Regions from separate parts of the Pseudomonas sp. PGPR40 genome, predicted to be linked through region 1. Evidence: predicted binding sites of a transcription regulator. Region 1 holds the regulator's gene; each other region holds the start of a gene.

What was found. Region 1 encodes FliA, which starts transcription of late flagellar genes. Its sites were predicted from a motif close to CTAAAGTTTNNNNNNNNNNNGCCGNTAA; they were not measured.
Region 2: the regulator FliA is predicted to act here: its motif matches at 2,407-2,434, upstream of MEB48_RS10070 (methyl-accepting chemotaxis protein).
Region 3: the regulator FliA is predicted to act here: its motif matches at 4,191-4,218, upstream of MEB48_RS04055 (methyl-accepting chemotaxis protein).

Annotation. Positions count from the first base shown of each region.
Region 1 is NZ_JAKLSP010000005.1:105,083-111,483, forward strand. Features, by position in the region: gene MEB48_RS06540 (protein-glutamate methylesterase/protein-glutamine glutaminase) at 1-423, opposite strand, end outside; gene MEB48_RS06545 (chemotaxis protein CheA) at 473-2,704, opposite strand; gene MEB48_RS06550 (protein phosphatase CheZ) at 2,742-3,530, opposite strand; gene MEB48_RS06555 (chemotaxis response regulator CheY) at 3,561-3,932, opposite strand; gene fliA (RNA polymerase sigma factor FliA) at 4,101-4,841, opposite strand; gene fleN (flagellar synthesis regulator FleN) at 4,838-5,668, opposite strand; gene flhF (flagellar biosynthesis protein FlhF) at 5,785-6,401, opposite strand, start outside.
Region 2 is NZ_JAKLSP010000009.1:59,715-66,115, forward strand. Features, by position in the region: gene MEB48_RS10060 (GAF domain-containing sensor histidine kinase) at 1-144, shown strand, start outside; gene MEB48_RS10065 (hypothetical protein) at 141-560, opposite strand; gene MEB48_RS10070 (methyl-accepting chemotaxis protein) at 669-2,294, opposite strand; gene MEB48_RS10075 (multidrug/biocide efflux PACE transporter) at 2,602-3,039, opposite strand; gene MEB48_RS10080 (LysR family transcriptional regulator) at 3,129-3,983, shown strand; gene MEB48_RS10085 (RNA polymerase sigma factor) at 4,109-5,344, opposite strand; gene MEB48_RS10090 (YciI family protein) at 5,348-5,692, opposite strand; gene MEB48_RS10095 (YybH family protein) at 5,767-6,192, opposite strand; gene MEB48_RS10100 (GNAT family N-acetyltransferase) at 6,334-6,401, shown strand, end outside.
Region 3 is NZ_JAKLSP010000003.1:31,843-38,243, forward strand. Features, by position in the region: gene MEB48_RS04025 (alpha/beta hydrolase family protein) at 1-614, opposite strand, end outside; gene MEB48_RS04030 (FMN-dependent NADH-azoreductase) at 784-1,395, opposite strand; gene MEB48_RS04035 (LysR substrate-binding domain-containing protein) at 1,528-2,436, shown strand; gene MEB48_RS04040 (MmcQ/YjbR family DNA-binding protein) at 2,433-2,792, shown strand; gene MEB48_RS04045 (DUF1294 domain-containing protein) at 2,798-3,226, opposite strand; gene MEB48_RS04050 (undecaprenyl-diphosphate phosphatase) at 3,223-4,053, opposite strand; gene MEB48_RS04055 (methyl-accepting chemotaxis protein) at 4,345-5,979, shown strand; gene pnuC (nicotinamide riboside transporter PnuC) at 6,195-6,401, shown strand, end outside.

The DNA of each region.
Region 1 (6,401 bases):
GGCGCTGTAGGCGCTGACACGACGGTTACTGCGCGAGATGCTCAGAATCTTCTCGCACAGCAGTTGCTTGACCTTCTCCGGGTTACGGGAGATGTCTTCGAAATTCTTCGGCAGGAAGTCCACCGCGCCGGCGTCCAGCGCATCGAGGGTGACCCGCGCGCCTTCGTGAGTCAGCGAGGAGAACATCAACACCGGGGTCGGGCAGCGCTGCATGATGTGCCGCACTGCGGTGATGCCGTCCATCATCGGCATCTCGTAGTCCATGGTGATCACGTCTGGCTTGAGGGCCAGGGCCTGATCGATCGCCTCTTTGCCGTTGGTCGCCGTACCGACGACCTGGATATTCGAATCCGCTGAAAGAATTTCCGAGACGCGGCGGCGGAAAAACCCCGAATCGTCCACCACCAGGACTTTGACTGCCATAAACACTCCGTTAGACGAGGCGAGGCTCAGTCGCCCCGCTCCCGCAGAATCAAATACGCCGTGCGGCGTAACGCTTGAGCATGCTCGGCACATCGAGAATCAGCGCAATGCGGCCGTCACCGGTAATGGTGGCGCCGGACATGCCCGGGGTTCCCTGGAGCATTTTGCCCAATGGCTTGATGACCACTTCTTCCTGGCCCACCAGTTGATCGACGACGAAGCCGATCCGCTGAGTGCCCACCGAAAGGATCACCACATGGCCTTCGCGCTGCTCCTCATGAGCGGCGGAGCTGACCAGCCAGCGTTTGAGGTAGAACAGAGGCAGCGCCTTGTCCCGCACGATCACCACTTCCTGGCCGTCCACCACGTTGGTGCGCGACAGGTCGAGGTGGAAGATCTCGTTGACGTTCACCAGCGGGAACGCGAACGCCTGGTTGCCGAGCATAACCATCAGCGTCGGCATGATCGCCAGGGTCAACGGGACCTTGATGACGATCTTCGAGCCCTTGCCCTTGGTCGAGTAGATATTGATGGTGCCGTTGAGCTGGGCGATCTTGGTTTTCACCACGTCCATGCCCACGCCGCGCCCGGAGACGTCAGAAATCTCGGTCTTGGTCGAGAAGCCCGGGGCGAAGATCAGGTTGAAGCAATCCGACTCGCTGAGACGGTCCGCGGCATCCTTGTCCATCAGGCCTTTCTTCACGGCGATACCGCGCAGAACATCGGCGTCCATACCTTTGCCATCATCGGAGATGGACAGCAGGATGTGATCGCCTTCCTGTTCCGCGGACAGGATCACCTTGCCGCTGCGAGGCTTGCCCATCGCTTCGCGATCAGCTGGCTCTTCGATGCCGTGGTCGACCGAGTTACGCACCAAGTGGACCAACGGGTCGGCCAGGGCCTCGACGAGGTTCTTGTCGAGGTCGGTTTCTTCGCCGACCAGTTCCAGGTTGATCTCTTTCTTGAGCTGGCGAGCCAGGTCGCGAACCAGGCGCGGGAAGCGCCCGAAGACTTTCTTGATCGGTTGCATCCGGGTCTTCATGACCGCGGTTTGCAGGTCGGCCGTGACCACATCGAGGTTCGACACGGCCTTGGACATGGCTTCATCGCCGCTGTTGAGACCCAGACGGACCAAGCGGTTACGCACCAGCACCAACTCACCGACCATGTTCATGATTTCGTCGAGACGCGCGGTATCGACCCGCACGGTGGTCTCGGCTTCGCTGGCCGGTTTTTCCGCTGGTGGCGCAGCCGGGGCACGAGCAGCAGCCGGCGCAGCAGCGGCAACAGGCTTGGGCGCTTGGGCTTTTGGCTCGGGCGCTTTGGCGACAGGTGCCTTGGCGACCGGGGTTGCTACTGCAGAAACAGCAGAACCGGTGCCCACTTCAGTGAATTTGCCTTTGCCGTGCAATTCGTCGAGCAGCGATTCGAACTCGTGATCGGAAATCAGATCGCTGCCGGCCGCTTTAGCGGTTGGCGCAGCCGGGGCCGGGGCCGAAGCAATCGCCGACTCCAGCGCATCGACTGCAAAGTTGCCTTTGCCGTGCAGCTGATCGAGCAGTGCTTCGAACTCGTCGTCGGTGATGTCGGAGCTGTCGCCTGCCGTTTTCGGGGCAGTCGGTGCGGCGGGCGCTGCGACGACTGCATCGGCGGCGAACTGGCCTTTGCCATGCAATTGATCGAGCAACGACTCGAACTCGGCATCGGTGATTTCGTCGCTTGTCGCCGCATCGTCGGCAGGCGGAGCAACCAAAGGCACCTCGGCCTGGGCCTTGACGGCATTCAGCGAGTCCAGCAGTTGTTCGAATTCGTTATCGGTGATGTCGCCTGATTCGCTTTCAGCGGCAGGCTCTTGCACCACCTCAGCGACCGGTGCTGCCTCATCGGCGTTTTGCGGCTCGGCCAGACGGGCCAATGCTGCAAGCAATTCAGGCGTGGCAGCCGTGATCGGGCTGCGTTCGCGGACTTCGCTGAACATGCCGTTCACCGCGTCCAGTGCTTCAAGAACCACGTCCATCAGTTCCGAGTCGACGCGCCGTTCACCCTTGCGCAGGATGTCGAACACGTTCTCGGCGATGTGACAGCACTCCACCAGCTCGTTGAGCTGGAGGAAGCCGGCGCCCCCTTTTACAGTGTGAAAACCGCGAAAAATTGCATTGAGCAAATCCGCATCATCCGGTCGGCTTTCAAGCTCGACCAGCTGTTCGGACAGTTGCTCTAGAATCTCGCCGGCCTCAACCAGGAAATCCTGAAGGATCTCTTCATCGGCGCCGAAGCTCATTAAGGGGGTGCTCCTAAAGGTCTAAAAACCTGAAAACCTAAAATCCAAGACTGGATAGCAAATCGTTCACATCGTCCTGACCGGACACAACGTCTTCTCTTTTATCGGCATGAATCTGCGGACCTTCACCCTGAGAGAGATGTTTTTGCGGATCTTTTTCAGCGAGCATTGCTTCACGGTCATGTTCGATACCCGCAAAGCGGTCGACCTGACTGGCCATGAGCACGAGCTTGAGCAGGTTGCTTTCAACTTCGGTGACTAATTGGGTCACGCGCTTGATCACCTGACCGGTGAGGTCCTGGTAATCCTGGGCCAGCAGAATGTCGTTGAGGTTGCTCGACACGACGCGGTTGTCTTCGCTGCTGCGTGTCAGGAAACCGTCAACCCGCCGGGCCAGTTCGCGGAACTCTTCAGCCCCGACTTCGCGACGCATGAACCGTCCCCAATCCGTGCTCAGCGCCTGAGCTTCGTCGCTCAGGCTGTTGATCAGCGGCGTGGCGTTTTCCACCAGGTCCATGGTGCGGTTGGCCGCGGCCTCGGTCAGCTTGACCACATACCCCAGGCGCTCGGTGGCATCCGTGATCTGAGACACTTCCTCGGCTTGCGGCATGTGCGGGTCAATCTGGAAATTGACGATCGCGCTATGCAGCTCGCGGGTGAGCTTGCCCACTTCCTGGTACAGGCCGCGGTCACGGGTCTGGTTGAGCTCATGGATCAGTTGCACAGCGTCGCCGAACCTACCTTTTTCAAGGCTTTCGACCAGTTCGACCGCGTGTTTTTTCAGGGTCGACTCGAAATCGCCCTGTGAAGATTCGTTATGCTCCATAGCTCCCCCGTGACGGACTGGCTTTGCACATCAACCGATGCGTTCGAAGATCTTTTCAATCTTGTCTTTCAACGCCTGAGCCGTGAATGGCTTGACCACATAACCGTTCACACCCGCCTGAGCGGCTTCGATGATTTGCTCACGCTTGGCTTCGGCCGTGACCATCAACACCGGCAGGTGTTTGAGTTTTTCATCGGCACGCACGTGGCGCAGCAGATCAATACCGGTCATGCCGGGCATGTTCCAGTCCGTTACCAGAAAGTCGATGCTCCCGCTGTTGAGAACCGGAATGGCAGTGGTGCCATCGTCCGCCTCGACCGTGTTGGTGAACCCAAGGTCACGCAACAGGTTTTTTATGATCCGCCGCATCGTCGAGAAGTCATCAACGATGAGGATTTTCATATTCTTGTCCAATTCGACCTCCAAGCAGTCTTAAAACGCGCGCAGCACCTGAACGCGCCGTTCAATCAATTCGGCGTAACACTCAACAGTTGCATGGATTACAACGGGCCGTGACTGATGCAGCAAAATGCCGTACCAACCTCGTTCGCAGTGTCCCCACACTGCCTGTCAGCGCGCTCGCCACTCCCCCAAACGCCCCCGCAAACGGGCCGCGCACTGGCTGTGTAACTGGCTGACCCGCGATTCGCTGACCCCCAGGACCTCACCGATTTCCTTGAGATTCAACTCTTCGTCGTAGTACAGCGCCAACACCAGTCGCTCACGCTCCGGCAAATTGGCAATCGCGTCCGCCAGCGCTTTCTGGAAGCGTTCATCTTCCAGATCGCGTGACGGCTCGAGATGAGCACTGGCGCCATCCTCGTGCAGCCCTTCGTGTTCGCCGTCCTGCAACAGATCGTCGAAACTGAATAACCGGCTGCCCAGGGTGTCGTTCAAAATCCCGTAATAATCGTCGAGGCTCAATTGGAGTTCGGCCGCAACCTCATGATCTTTAGCGTCACGACCGGTTTTAGCTTCAATCGAGCGAATTGCGTCGCTGACCATGCGGGTATTGCGGTGAACCGAGCGTGGTGCCCAGTCCCCCTTGCGCACTTCATCGAGCATCGCGCCGCGGATTCGAATGCCCGCGTACGTCTCGAAACTCGCGCCTTTGCTGGCGTCGTATTTGGTGGAAACTTCAAGCAGGCCGATCATCCCGGCCTGGATCAGGTCTTCGACCTGGACACTGGCCGGCAAACGCGCCAGCAGGTGGTAGGCAATGCGTTTGACCAGTGGCGCGTAACGCTCGATCAGCTCGTACTGCGCGTCACGTGCCGACTGCTTGTAGAGGTTGTAACCGCTGGCTGTCATAGAACGGGTCCTGCGGTCTGTTGCACGAGGCGCTCGACGAAAAACTCCAGGTGCCCACGCGGGTTGGCCGGCAGCGGCCAGGTATCGACCTTCTGTGCAATGGCCTTGAACGCCAGGGCGCACTTGGAACGCGGGAAGGCTTCGTAGACGGCACGTTGCTTCTGCACGGCCTTGCGCACGCTTTCGTCGTAAGGCACCGCACCGACGTATTGCAAGGCGACGTCGAGGAAACGATCGGTGACCTTGGTCAACTTGGCGAACAGGTTGCGGCCTTCCTGCGGGCTCTGCGCCATATTGGCCAGGACACGGAAGCGATTCATGCCGTAGTCACGATTCAGCAGTTTGATCAGCGCGTAGGCGTCGGTGATCGAGGTCGGCTCGTCGCACACCACCAGCAGTACTTCTTGCGCTGCGCGGACGAAACTGACCACCGAGTCACCAATGCCCGCAGCGGTGTCGATCACCAATACGTCGAGGTTGTCGCCGATGTCACTGAAAGCCTGGATCAGGCCGGCATGCTGGGCCGGGCTCAGATGAACCATGCTCTGCGTACCGGACGCGGCCGGGACGATGCGAATACCGCCGGGCCCTTGCAACAGCACGTCGCGCAGTTCACAGCGGCCTTCGATCACGTCGGCCAGGGTACGTTTGGGTGTCAGCCCCAGCAGGACGTCGACGTTCGCCAGCCCCAGATCGGCATCCAGCAGCATGACGCGCCGGCCGAGCTCAGCTAGAGCCAGGGACAAGTTCACTGACACGTTAGTCTTCCCGACGCCACCTTTGCCGCCGGTCACCGCGATCACCTGTACGGGATGCATGCTGCCCATGTTATTTCTTTACCTTGTCTTGCATAGACGGAGGCCACATTACTGGCTGCGCGTTCACCAACTGAACAATGCATGGCAGACCATCGATGTAGGTACAAAAACTGTTCATTAATACCTTAGCCAACCTGCTTGGTCGGGCTGTGGTAAATATCAGCGAACATGTCAGCCATGGCTTCTTCGCTGGGTTCTTCCTGCATTTGCACACTCACGGCGCGGCTGACCAGCTGATGACGACGCGGCAGATGCAAATCATCCGGGATCCGCGGGCCATCGGTCAGATACGCCACCGGCAACTCATGACTGATGGCCAGGCTCAACACCTCGCCCAAGCTTGCCGTTTCATCCAGTTTAGTCAGGATGCAGCCGGCAAGGCCGCAACGTTTGTAACTGTGATAAGCGGCGGTTAGAACCTGTTTCTGGCTGGTGGTTGCCAAGACCAGATAATTTTTTGATTTGATGCCGCGTCCGGCCAGGCTTTCGAGTTGCATGCGCAGTGCCGGATCGCTGGCCTGCAGGCCGGCGGTATCGATCAGCACCACGCGTTTGCGCAGCAAGGGCTCCATTGCCTGCACCAGCGATTGGCCCGGGTCAATGTGGGTGACCGATACGTTGAGAATGCGGCCCAGGGTCTTGAGCTGTTCCTGAGCACCGATGCGATAACTGTCCATGCTCACCAGCGCAATGTTCTGCGCGCCGTACTTGAGCACATAACGGGCCGCGAGCTTGGCCAGCG
Region 2 (6,401 bases), on a different contig from region 1:
GCTGGCGCAACTTCGCAGACCGGTCTCGGGTTGGGGTTGTACATTGCCAGTCAGATTGCGCAGGCCCATGGAGGAAAGCTGGAGGTGCTGTCGACCGAGCAACAAGGCACGACGTTTACTTTCAGTTTGCCCTCACGGACTTAAGCGGCGGTGCTGACCAGCGAACCCGACGTACTGCCACCCTCATCCTGCAACGCCTGCAACAATGCCGCCGTCACCGTCAGCAATGAAGCCGAAGTGGCCGCAACCTGCGACTGAGCCGCCGCGACGTCCGCTACTTTGGCTTCGCTTTCCTGCCTGGCCTGGGCCGCTTGCAGCTGTTGCTGTTGTTCCTGCAATTGCTTTTGCAGCTCGGCGATCTGCTTGCGCAGTTGTTTCACCGTATCGGATTCGCTGCTGCTGGAACTGCTGTCACTCGACGCGGGAGCACCGCCAGCGGCAATCTTGGTCGCCTCGGTAGTCGCTGCAACTGAGGTGTCTTCACTGTTGTCGCTGATCGTGACGCTGCTCGAAGACGTCGAGACAGTCTGGTTGATCGAAACGGAGCTGATACTGACCATGAGATTTATCCATGTGGAGTTATTAAATCCATCATCGACTGGTGCGGCGCGAACTTGAGAGCGACTGTGTACCGAGTCGGTAACCGAATCGGTACACAGCCCATTTCACTAGGCGCTCAACCGCGCCGTCACTTCATTCAACTGCCCCGACAAGCCATGCAGATTGTGGCTGGCCGCTTCGGTGCGCTGCACGTTGTCCAGGTTGGTACTGGCGATGCTGGTGATTTCGGTGAGGTTGCGCGAGATGTCTTCGGCCACTGAAGTCTGCTCTTCGGCGGCGGTGGCGATCTGGCGATTCATGTCGCGAATGGCTTCCACGGCATGGGTGATGCGCTCGAGCATGGCGCCAGCCTGAGTCACTTGCTCGACGCTTTCTTCGCTGCGCGACTGGCCGCTTTCGATGGCTTGGGCCGCGTCCACCGCACCGGTTTGCACGGTTTGAATGATCTGGTTGATCTCGATGATCGACGCTGCCGTGCGTTGGGCCAGGCTGCGCACTTCATCGGCGACCACCGCAAAACCACGCCCGGCTTCTCCGGCACGGGCCGCTTCGATTGCGGCGTTGAGCGCTAGCAGGTTGGTCTGTTCGGCAATGCCGCGAATAACTTCCAGCACTTTACCGATGCGCCCGCTGTCGGCTTCCAGACGACGGATGACCGTGGCCGTATTGGCGATTTCGCCGCGCATTTGGGTGATGGTGTGAATGGTGCCCTGCATGACTTTTTCACCCTGCTGGGCGGATTGGTCGGCGTCGTCGGCCGCACGTGCCGCATCGGCTGCGTGGCGCGCGACTTCTTGCGCGGTGGCGGACATTTCGTTCATCGCCGTGGCCACCTGATCGGTGCGGTTGAATTGCTCGTTGGTGCCGCTGGCCATGAGGCCGGCAATCGAGTTCAATTCGCCGCTGGCGCTGTCCAGGTCCGTCGCACTGCGCTGCAAGCGGCTGAAGGTTTCGGCGAGGAAATCGCGCAAGGTGTTGGCGGCCTTGGCCAGGTTGCCCAACTCGTCCTGCCGGCTGCTGGCCACGCGCTCGGCGAAGCGCCCTTGGCTGAGTTGTGCCACATAGTCGATCAGTTTACGGATCGGCTCCACCAGGTTGCGGTTGACCAGCCACAGACTCAACAGGCCAATCAGCAGGCCCGACACCAGCATCACCACCAGCCCCAACAACACGGTCTGGTCGGCGCTGGCGCTGATCAGTTTCGATTGCTCGGTGCCCTGCTTGCGCAGTTCGCTGACCAGTTCACTCATTTGCTCGCTGGCGGCACGGTCCACGCCTTTGACTGCGTTGTCGCCGGCCGTTGGGTCGGCACCGGCCGCCACATAGGCATCACGGCCCTTCTGATAGGCCGCACCTAATACACGATGTTCTTCACGCAAGCGTTCGATGCGGGTCTTGAGTTGCGGCTCGATGCCTTTCTGCCCGGCCAGTTCACCGAGGATGCCCTGCACGTCGCGCTGGCGGTCCTCGAACTGCTTCCAGTATTTGCCCAGGTTCGCAGGTTCCTTGCCGCGCAGCAGAACGTTCTTCCACTCCTGAACCTGCACCTTGAATTGCAGGTTGGCTTCATCGATCAATTGCGAGGTGTGCAACGGGCCTTCGATCAGGTTCGCGTAACTCTGAACACCGCTGGACAGAAAGTGAAAGCAAGCCAAAGCGATCAGCAACATCGCCAACAGGCTGCCGCTCAACAGGGCGAGGATTTGCGCTCTCAGGGATTTTTGCAAAAACATCGAGTGATATCTCATGACAGGGATAAGGCACGCCCAAGTGGCATGCAAGATGTCCGGACATCCCTGTCAGCGACACTGGTTCACCACCAGAATCGGAAGATCAACATCAGCCTCATCGGCGGGCCAGATGCTTTCTTGAGCCCTTTCCGACCATCGGTCAGCGACGCCATTCCACTGTCACAGAAACTCATCTGCCTCAATACTCCCCCTTGTAGGAGCGAGGCTTGCCCGCGAAGAAGGCACCGCGGTTTTTCAGGTATTACGCGTCATCGTTCTTCGCGGGCAAGCCTCGCTCCTACACGACTTTTTAAACCTCGCAAACCCTGCGCACCAACAGTCGCTCACGCACTACGTCATAACCCCAGTGATAAACGTAGGTGTACGGCAGGAAAAACAGCAGTACGCCGATGTCCAGCAGGAACGCCTGCCACAGGCTGATCTTCAGCCACCAGGCAATCAACGGCACGCCAAACGCGACCAGACCGCCTTCGAACAATAGCGCGTGCACCACGCGCACCCAGGCATTGCGCACAATGGCAAAGCGCTTGAGCAACCGGTCGAACAGACCGTTGAAGACCACGTTCCAGGCCAGGGCAAGGGCTGCAATGGCCAGGGTGACCGCGCCCATTTCCAGCATGGGTCTGTCCATGATCCAGGCCAGCAGCGGGGTACAGATCAATATCGCCAGCAGTTCGAAACCGATGGCCTGGAACATTCGTTCAGTGATGGATTTGTTGGCGTTCATGGCCAGACTCCCTGAGTGACTGTGGTTGCCATGATCGATTATCGAAACGATACTTCATAACCAATAACCATCGATCAAGGCGATAGTTCATGGCTTCCCACGAAGTGTTGCTGGCGTTTGTCCAGGCGGCGACTCAAGGCTCGTTTTCTGCGGCGGCGCGCAAGCTCGGTCGCAGTCAGTCGACCATCAGCGCCGCAGTGGCCAGCCTGGAAATCGACCTGAACCTTGCCCTCTTCGACCGCAGCAGTCGCAAGCCGAGCCTGACCCCGGCCGGGCACGTCATGCTGCAACGGGCCGAGGAGATTCTGGCTGCCACCAGCCGTCTGGAAATGACCGCCAGCCAACTCTCCCAAGGCGTCGAACCGAAGCTGACCGTGGCGATATCCGACACTTATCAGTCCGACCGTTTTGAAGCGGCGCTCAGTGCTTTCGAGCAGCGTTATCCAGACCTGGAATTGGAATGCCTGATCGCCGAATGCGATGACCTGGTGGCACTGGTGCAACGCGGCCGAGCCCATGTCGCGTTCGCCGAGATGCAGGACAATTACCCACCAGACCTGGTCAGTTCGACGGTGGACGAGCGCACGGAAATCGCCCTGTTCGTGTCCCATACACACCCGTTGGCGAAGCTGAAGGGCATCGATCAGGACGTGCTGGAACAGCACCGCGAGCTGCGTCTGGCAACGATCATCAATCCGTATGAAAGCCGCGCGAAGGGGCGCGTCTGGTCGGCGCCGAGTTACCTGATGCTGCTGGAAATGGCCCAGGGCGGGTTCGGCTGGGCGCCGTTGCCTCGGTGGCTGGTGGGGCGATTCGGGGCGGGGTCGTTGGTGGAGCTGAAGGTGCGCGGCTGGCCGAAACCGGTGTATGTCGATGCGCTCTGGTCGCGGCTGCATCCGCCGGGGCCGGCGGGGAGTTGGTTGCTTGGCAAGATGCTGGAGTGATGTGGTTTCACTGGCCCCTTCGCGGGCAAGCCTCGCTCCTACAGATGCGAGTCGAATCGTAAAAGTGTGATCGACTCAATCCTGTAGGAGCGAGGCTTGCCCGCGAAGGGGCCCGCAAGATCACCTCACTCCAACGCCCGAAGCCGCCCCTCGATAAACCGCCGCTCCGGCACTTGCTGCGTCAATTCCAGCGCACGCTCATACGCCGCCCGCGCCTCTTCCACCCTGCCCAACTGTCGGTAAAACTCTGCCCGCGCCGAGTGCGCCAAGTGGTAATCCAGCAACTCGCCCCGCGCCAGAATCCCTTCGATTAATGTCAGCCCGGCCAGCGGTCCATCGCGCTTGGCCAGCGCCGCCGCGCGGTTGAGTTCGATCACCGGCGACGGCACGGCCCGCAGCAGCACGTCATACAGACCGACAATCTGCGGCCAGTCCGTCTGCGCCGCCGTGGTTGCTTCGGCATGCACCGCCGCAATCGCCGCTTGCAGGCAATAAGGCCCGAAGCGCCGGGTCGTCAGCGCCCGCTCCACCAATGCGCAGCCTTCGGCAATCAGCTCGGCGTCCCACAACGAGCGATCCTGTTCGTCCAGCACAATCAACTCGCCGTCGGGCGAGGTCCTGGCCGGGCGCCGGGACTCATGCAACAGCATCAGTGCCAGCAACCCCATCACCTCAGGTTCAGGCAATAATTCCATCAGCAACCGACCGAGACGAATCGCTTCGCGCGTCAGGTCTTCGCGGGTCAGTTCGCTACCGTTAGACGCCGAGTAGCCTTCGTTGAACACCAGATAAATCACCCGCAGCACGCTGTCGAGACGCTCGGGCAGTTCCGTCAGGGTGGGCACCTGATAAGGGATTTTCGCATCACGAATCTTGGCCTTGGCCCGCACGATACGTTGGGCGATGGTGGCCGGCGCCGCGAGAAAGGCCCGGGCGATTTCTTCAGTGGTCAGGTCGCAGACTTCGCGCAGGGTCAACGGCACTTGGGCGTCCGCCGCCAGTGCCGGGTGGCAACAGGTGAAAATCAGCCGCAAGCGATCGTCTTCCACATCTTCATCACTCCAGTCAGCCTGCTCCAGCTCTTCCAGTTGAGCGATCAACATCGGTCGGGACGCGTTAAAGCGCGCGCGCCGACGCACTACATCGATGGCCTTGAAACGCCCGGTGGACACCAGCCACGTGCGCGGATTGTCCGGCACACCGTCACGCTGCCAGCGCTCGACCGCGACGAAGAACGCCTCGTGCAGCGCTTCTTCGGCGAGGTCGAAATCGCCGAGCAGTCGGATCAGGGTCGCCAGAATCCGCCGCGAATCTTCGCGGTAGACCTGCTCGACTCGCGCCTTGACCGCTGCGTCCGCCATCACTCAGGGATTCAACTGGCGCACAGGGCGTACTTCAACACAGCCGACCCGGGCCGCCGGAATATTGCCGGCGACCTGGATGGCTTCATTGAGGTCCTTGGCATCGATCAGGTAGAAGCCGGCCAACTGCTCCTTGGTTTCAGCGAACGGGCCATCGGTGACCGACATTTTGCCGTTGCGCATGCGCACAGTGGTCGCGGTCTGCACCGATTCCAGCGCTTCGGCGGCGATCATCCGGCCGCTGCCCTGGATCGACTCGCTGTAGGCCATGCACTCGGCATCGTGGGGGCTCTCCGGTAGCGAATGCAGCAAGTGCTCATCGCTGTAGACCAAGCATAAATACTTCATCACTACTCTCCTGATTGAACGGAACAACTATGGCTGCAGATCGGCATTTTGGCGCTGTTTGTCATTAAATAATGTCAGGGTTTCAGGTCGAACAGCGTCGCGCCGCTCTGCATGTCGAAAGGCGCCGACCAGTGCTCGTGAACGATCTGCCATAGCCCCGCTTCCTGGCGGTAGCACGCAGTGACGCGCATCCAGCAAGCCTGGGTTTCACCTTTTTCATTGGTGCCGCCGCAATGCGCCAGCCAGTGCGCAAAAGCGATCTCCTGCGACGGTTCGATGGTGATTTCATGGAACTCGAAAATGTGCGGGCCCGGGCACATCTCCATGCATTCCTGCCAATGCGCGCGGTAGGCCGCTTTGCCCTTGAATTGCAGGGCTTTGACGGCATCGAAGGAAACGATGTCGTCGGCATACAGGGCCATGACCTTGTCCACGTCCTTGGCGATGACCGCCTGGCGGTAGTTCTCGATCAGGTTATTGATTTGTGTTTGAGCATTCATGATGGTTCTCCGTGGGTTTTAGTGTGAAGACACCCTTAGTCGTCTGGCGATCAGTCAAATCGACAGACGAAATAAAAATTGGCGACGAACGCAAACTCGCTAGAATCCGAGGCTCATTTCCGTTGGAAAAAGGACCCTCCAGTGACTGCCCGACTCGTGCCTTACGAAAACCTGAACGCCCTGCAGCGCCAACAGGTCGAGGCCATCGA
Region 3 (6,401 bases), on a different contig from region 1:
TGAGTGTCGCAGGCATCGTGATCATCCGGGCGCTCCTGGCAATAACGGCGCAGACGATTCAGATCCGGGGTGGCGCCGGACAGGATCAACGCGGTCTCACCGCCCGCCGAATAGCCAATCATCCCGACCTGCTCGGCATTGACGAAGGGCGCGAGCGTCCGGTCGCTCAGTGTCGCGGTAATGGCTTCGGAAATCTGGATCGGCCGCCCATAAAGGTTGCTCAAGGTGCCGAGACGGCTGTGGTCTTTGGAGTTGTCGCCGGGATGGATCACCGCGACCACCACAAAGCCTTTGCGTGCCAATGAGGTGGCGAGGTCGTGCAGGGCCAGCGGGGTTCCGGTGTTGCCGTGAGACAGCATCAGCATCGGGAAACGCCCGATGGCGACTTTGGTGTCTTCACCGGCTTCGACCGAGTAACCCTCCAGCGTGCTGGAATGTTCCTTTTCACTGGACGGGTAAAAAGCGATGGCACGCATCGGCTGCAAATCCAGCGGATCGAGGAAGGTCATCTCATGGAAACCGGCGCTCCAGGGAGGATGTGGCGCAGACGCGGCGTGCACCAGACTCAGACTGCCGAGCAGGCAAATCAGTAGCGTTGCACAAAGACGCACCATGGGAGGCCCCACCCTGTTACCTGACCGCAGATGTCAGCCCTCGACTGCATAACCTGGGCCAGAAACGGATAACCGCCAGAAACAAAAAACTCCGTACCTGGCCATCACGATGACCAGAATACAGAGTTTCAGGGGTATTGCCCGAGCTGTTTACGTCTTTACCCAAGCCTTACGCGGCGGCGAACAATTGCTCGCTGATCTGCGCCTGAGCGTCGCTCATGGCTTTGGTGCGCACTTCATCACCGTAGGCCAGGCCATGGGCGCGGACGAACTCGATGTCAGTGATGCCGAGGAAACCGAACAGCACTTTCAGATAGTCTTCGTGTGCAACACCAGTCGCTTGACCGGCATGCAGGCCACCGGCAGTCGAGACGATCACGACTTTCTTGCCGCCGCACAGGCCTTCAGGGCCGGCTTCGGTGTAGCGGAAAGTCTGGCCGGCTACGGCGATGCGATCGATCCAGGCCTTGAGTTGGGTCGGGATGGTGAAGTTGTACATCGGCGCGGCAATCACGACAGCATCGGCGGCGATGAATTCGGCCAAGGCCTGCGCGCTCAGATCGGCTTCGTGCTGTTGCGCGGCGTTGCGCAGCTCAGCGGCGGTGCCGGCGGCGACCAGAGTGGCGGCGGAGAAATGGCTGATGGCATCGGCGGCCAGGTCGCGGTAAGTCACCACAACGCCAGGCTCGGCGGCTTGCCAGGTTTTGACCACTTCGCCGCTCAGCTGACGGGAAGCCGAGTTGTCACCCAGAATGCTCGAATCGATATGCAGTAATTTCATGTGGGATCTCCAAGGTGAGGATCGCCACCGGGCGATCTGATGGAGACAATCCTACCGACGAAACCAATAGCTGATTAGTCGGTAACAATGCGATAGTTCGTCCCACTGATAGAACAGTCGAGCTTAAAATCAATGCAAGATCTCAACGACCTCTACTACTTCGCCAAAGTGGTCGAAGCCGGTGGCTTCGCGGCGGCCGGGCGTCTACTGGGGATTCCCAAGTCGCGGTTGTCGCGACGCATCGCCGAGCTGGAAGAACGCCTGGGCGCGCGCCTGCTGCAACGCACCACCCGCCAACTTAACCTGACAGCCGTGGGTGAGCGCTATTTGCGGCATTGTCAGGCAATGCTGCTGGAAGCCGAGATGGCCGACGAAGCGGTGGCCAGTATGTCCAGCGAGCCTCGGGGGCGCTTGCGAGTGTCCTGCCCCGTGGGGTTGGCCCACGAAATGCTGCCTGGGGTGATCAGTAACTTCCTGGAGAAATTCCCTCAGGTTCAGCTGGAGGTCATGCTGCTCAACCGTCGGGTTGATCTGGTGACCGAGGGCGTCGACGTCGCCTTGAGAGTGCGGGATCTGGGTGATGAAGATCCATTACTGGTCACCCGCCGTTTACGTCAGGCCCAAATGGCGATGGTTGCCAGCCCCGCATTTCTGCTGGGTCGTGAAATCAATCATCCTGAAGACCTGAAAAACCTGCCCGTGCTCGGCGCCCTGGAAGCCGACCGCATGGTGCATATCCGCCTGCTTGATCAAACAGGCAAAAGTTACGACCTGAGTCTCGAAGCGCGATTGGGCATCGACGATTTCATCGTGCGCAAAGCCTGCACCCTCAATGGCCAAGGCTTTACCATGTTGCCGATGATGCATTGCGAGCAGGAGCTGAAAAACGGCGAGCTGGTGCAACTCTTGCCCGACTGGTCATTGCCGGGCGGTTGGCTGCTAGCCGTCTACCCTCATCGACGCGGGGTGATGCCGGCACTGCGCGCCTGGATCGACCATTTGATCGAATCATTCAATGCGTGTGGGGACAGACTGTTATGAAAGCCGGATTAATGAGCGAAGAGGACGTCGCGCAATTCTGCCTGGCGCTGCCCGGTGCGCGGGAGGATTACAAGTGGGGTGGCGTGCGGGTGTTTTCGATTGCCGGGAACAAGATGTTCGCCTTGCAGAACCTGCGGGGACAGTCCCTGGCTTTCAAGGTCGACAAGGACCTGTTCCTGGGCCATTGCGACCGGCCGGGCATTCACCCGGCGCCATATCTGGCCCGGGCTCAGTGGATCATCATGGAAACGCCCTACCCGCTGGGCACCGAAGAGCTGCAAGGCTTGTTGCAACGTTCCCACCAATTGGTGGTGAGCAAGTTGCCCAAGCGCACGCAGGTCGGCTTGTTGCTTTAAAGTGCTTAAAACAACGCGAACAGGTTAGCGCCCAGAAACAGCTGGTCGATCCAGAACACTTGATGCATCAGCACGATGAGCCAGAACACCAACTGAAACGAGACTTTGCGGGTCTTGTGCCGAAACGCTTGCTGGGCCAGCAAGGCGCCCGGCCAACCACCCGCCAGCTCCACCGCGTGCAAGACGTTTTCCGGTGTGCGCCAGCTGTCGGCGCGGGCCTTGTGCTTGTCGCTCCAGTACAGGAAAAACGCCAGCACGCTGACGATGCCGTAGGCCGCCAGGGGAATCACCGACACCCCGCGCAGCCACAGCGACATCGAGCCAAACAATGGCACTGCGCACAGCACAGCGAACGCCAGCAGTTTCAGCCGCAGGTTTTGAATGGCTCCCCCGGACTTCCGTCCGGCGTTGTTGCGCGTGCTGGAGTCGTTCATGGCTTGACTGCTGTCCAATCGACCCAACCGAATTGCCAGGTGGCCAGGATTACCAGACCGAACGCAATGCGATACCAGGCGAATGTCGCGTAGCTGTGGCTGGCAATGAACAGGAGCAAGCCGCGGACGGCGATCATCGCGAAGATAAACGCAGTGATGAAGCCAATGGCAAACACCGGAAAATCCGCCGGCACGAACAGATCGCGGTATTTGTAGCCCGAGTACACCGCTGCGCCGACCATGGTCGGCATGGCGAGAAAGAACGAGAACTCGGTGGCCGTCTTGCGCGACAACCCGAACAGCAAGCCGCCAATGATCGTCGAGCCGGAACGCGAGGTCCCCGGAATCATCGCCAGGCACTGGGCGAAGCCGACTTTCAGGGCGTCTTTCCAGGTGATGTCGTCGACACTTTCAGCATGCACTTCATGCTGACGGCGTTCTGCCCACAACATGACGACCCCGCCCACGACCAATGCGGTGGCCACAGTAATCGGGTTGAACAGGTACTCGTGAATCAGATCGGCGAAAATCACCCCCAACACTACCGCTGGCAGGAAAGCGATCAACAGGTTTGCGGTGAAGCGTCGCGCGCTGGGTTGTGTCGGCAAGCCGATGACAACGTCGAAGATCTTGCGGCGAAACTGCCAGACCACCGCCAGGATCGCGCCGAGCTGAATGATGATGTTGAAGGCCATGGCCCGCTCGCCGCCGAAATTGAGCAAGTCCGCCACAATAATCTGGTGCCCGGTACTGGAAATGGGCAAGAACTCCGTCAGCCCTTCTACAACGCCTAAAATCAATGCCTGAAAGGCCGTCCAAAGATCCATCAATCCCCCAAGAAGCCATGCCCCCAGGCATGCTCCGTTAATAATTTATAAGCGTTAACGCGATCAGCCCTGGCTGAATCCCCGCGCGCGCAAGATCCACACAAAACCGTAAAAATTGCGTGAAAAAAGGCCTTGGGCTCAGGTTTTTCCGTGCGGGGCCGAAATCCTATCAGACACGCCCCATTTACGCTGCCGCGTAATAGGACCTGAGTCGCATAGGCTCGATCGGCAAAGCGTGGTTGGATGCTGGCGATCGTTTATGACAAGAACAAGAAAACGGAGTAACAGCGTATGAACAGCTTGCGCAGTGTGTCGATCAGCCGGCGCTTGTGGCTCATTTTGATCGTGGCCGTGGTGATGCTGTTGACGTTGGGCGTGTTGATGCTCAAGCAGATTCACGACGACCTCTATCAGGCCAAGGCCCAGAAGACCCAGCACGTGGTGCAGACCGCCAGTGGCATTCTCACCTACTATCATGGCCTGGAAACTGCCGGCACCCTCACCCGCGACGCCGCGCAAAAACAGGCACTGACCGCCGTGCGCGGTTTGCGCTACGACCAGAATGATTATTTCTGGATCAACGACCTGACGCCCGTCATGGTCATGCACCCGACCAATCCGAAGCTCGAAGGCCAGAATCTCTCGACGATCCGCGACCCGGACGGTTTCGCGCTGTTCAACGAGATGGTCGCCATCGCGAAGGCCAAGGGCGCCGGCATGGTCGACTATCGCTGGCCAAAACCGGGCGCCAGCGCGCCGGTGGAAAAAACCTCCTACGTCAAACTGTTCGAGCCCTGGGGTTGGGTGATCGGTTCTGGCGTGTACATCGATGACATGCAGGCCGAGTTTTATGCGCAGGTCTGGAAGGCGTCTTTCGTGGGCCTGGTGATTGCTCTGATCATGGCGCTGCTGGTGATCATGATTGCCCGCAGCATCGTGCGCCCGCTCCAGGAAACCGTGAACGCCATGGCCAACATCGCCAGCGGTGAAAGCGACCTGACCCGCAGCCTCGATACCCATGGCCAGGATGAAGTCACGCAATTGGCCCGGCACTTCAACGCCTTTACCGCGAAACTGCGCTTGGTGATCAGTCAGTTGCAAGTATCCGCCAGCGCCTTGGGCCAGTCCTCCAGCGAATTGGGCAACGATGCCACGCAGGCCCAGCAACGCAGCCAGCAGCAATCGCAGCAAATGGAACTGGTGGCGACTGCGATCAATGAAGTGACCTACGGCGTGCAGGATGTGGCCAAAAACGCTGAACACGCGGCCAGCGAAATGCGCGATGCCGAATCTCAGGCGCAGCAGGGCCAGGTCAACATCGACGGCAGCTTGCAGCAGATCGACAAGCTGTCTTCGACCATCGATCAAGCCGTCGAAGTGATTCGTACGCTGGCCGACGAAAGCACGCAAATCGGCAGTGTCCTGGAGGTGATCCGCTCCATCGCCGAGCAAACCAACCTGCTGGCCCTCAACGCCGCCATCGAAGCCGCCCGGGCCGGCGAGCAAGGTCGCGGGTTTGCGGTGGTTGCCGACGAAGTGCGCCTGCTGGCCCAGCGTACTCAGAAGTCCACGGCGGAAATCCAGTCGATGATCGAACGCCTGCAAAGCCATTCCGAAGCGGCGGTCAAGGTGATCGGCGACAGCAGCCGTGCATCGCAACTGACCATCGAGCAGGCCGGGCTGGCCGGCGCCAGCCTGAATGCCATCGGCCAGGCCTTGCGCAACCTCAACGGATTGAACGCTTCGATTGCCAGTGCGACCTTGCAGCAGGCCCATGTGGTGGAAGACATCAATCAGAACGTCACCCAGGCCGCCGGGTTGTCCCACAGCACGGCACTGGCGGCCGAACAGTCGAGCGTGGCGAGCGCTCACCTCAAGGAGTTGAGCGAGCAGTTAAATGGGTTGCTGAAGCAGTTTCGGGTGTAACTCTTTTCTATCCCCAACGCGGTCCCCCTGTAGGAGCGAGGCTCGCCCGCGAAGGCGGTGTATCAGGCGACATCAATATTTGACTGTGCCGCCGCCTTCGCGGGCAAGCCTCGCTCCTACAGGGACCGCGCCTGACCGACTGGCATTGGCAAGCCCCTTTCCCACAATCCGGGTACAATTTGCCCCCCTCATTTTTACGACACCAAGGAATCTCCATGTCCGGGCTTGAACTGTTTGCTGCCGCCCTCGGCGTGATTGCCGTCTGGTTGACGGTCAAACAGAACCCTTGGTGCTGGCCGATCGGCCTGGTCATGGTGCTGCTGTATAGCTGGATCTTTTTCGAGGTGAAGCTGTATTCGGACATGCTGTTGCAAGTGATCTACGCCGGTTTGCAGATCTACGGCTGGTGGCAGTGGACTCAG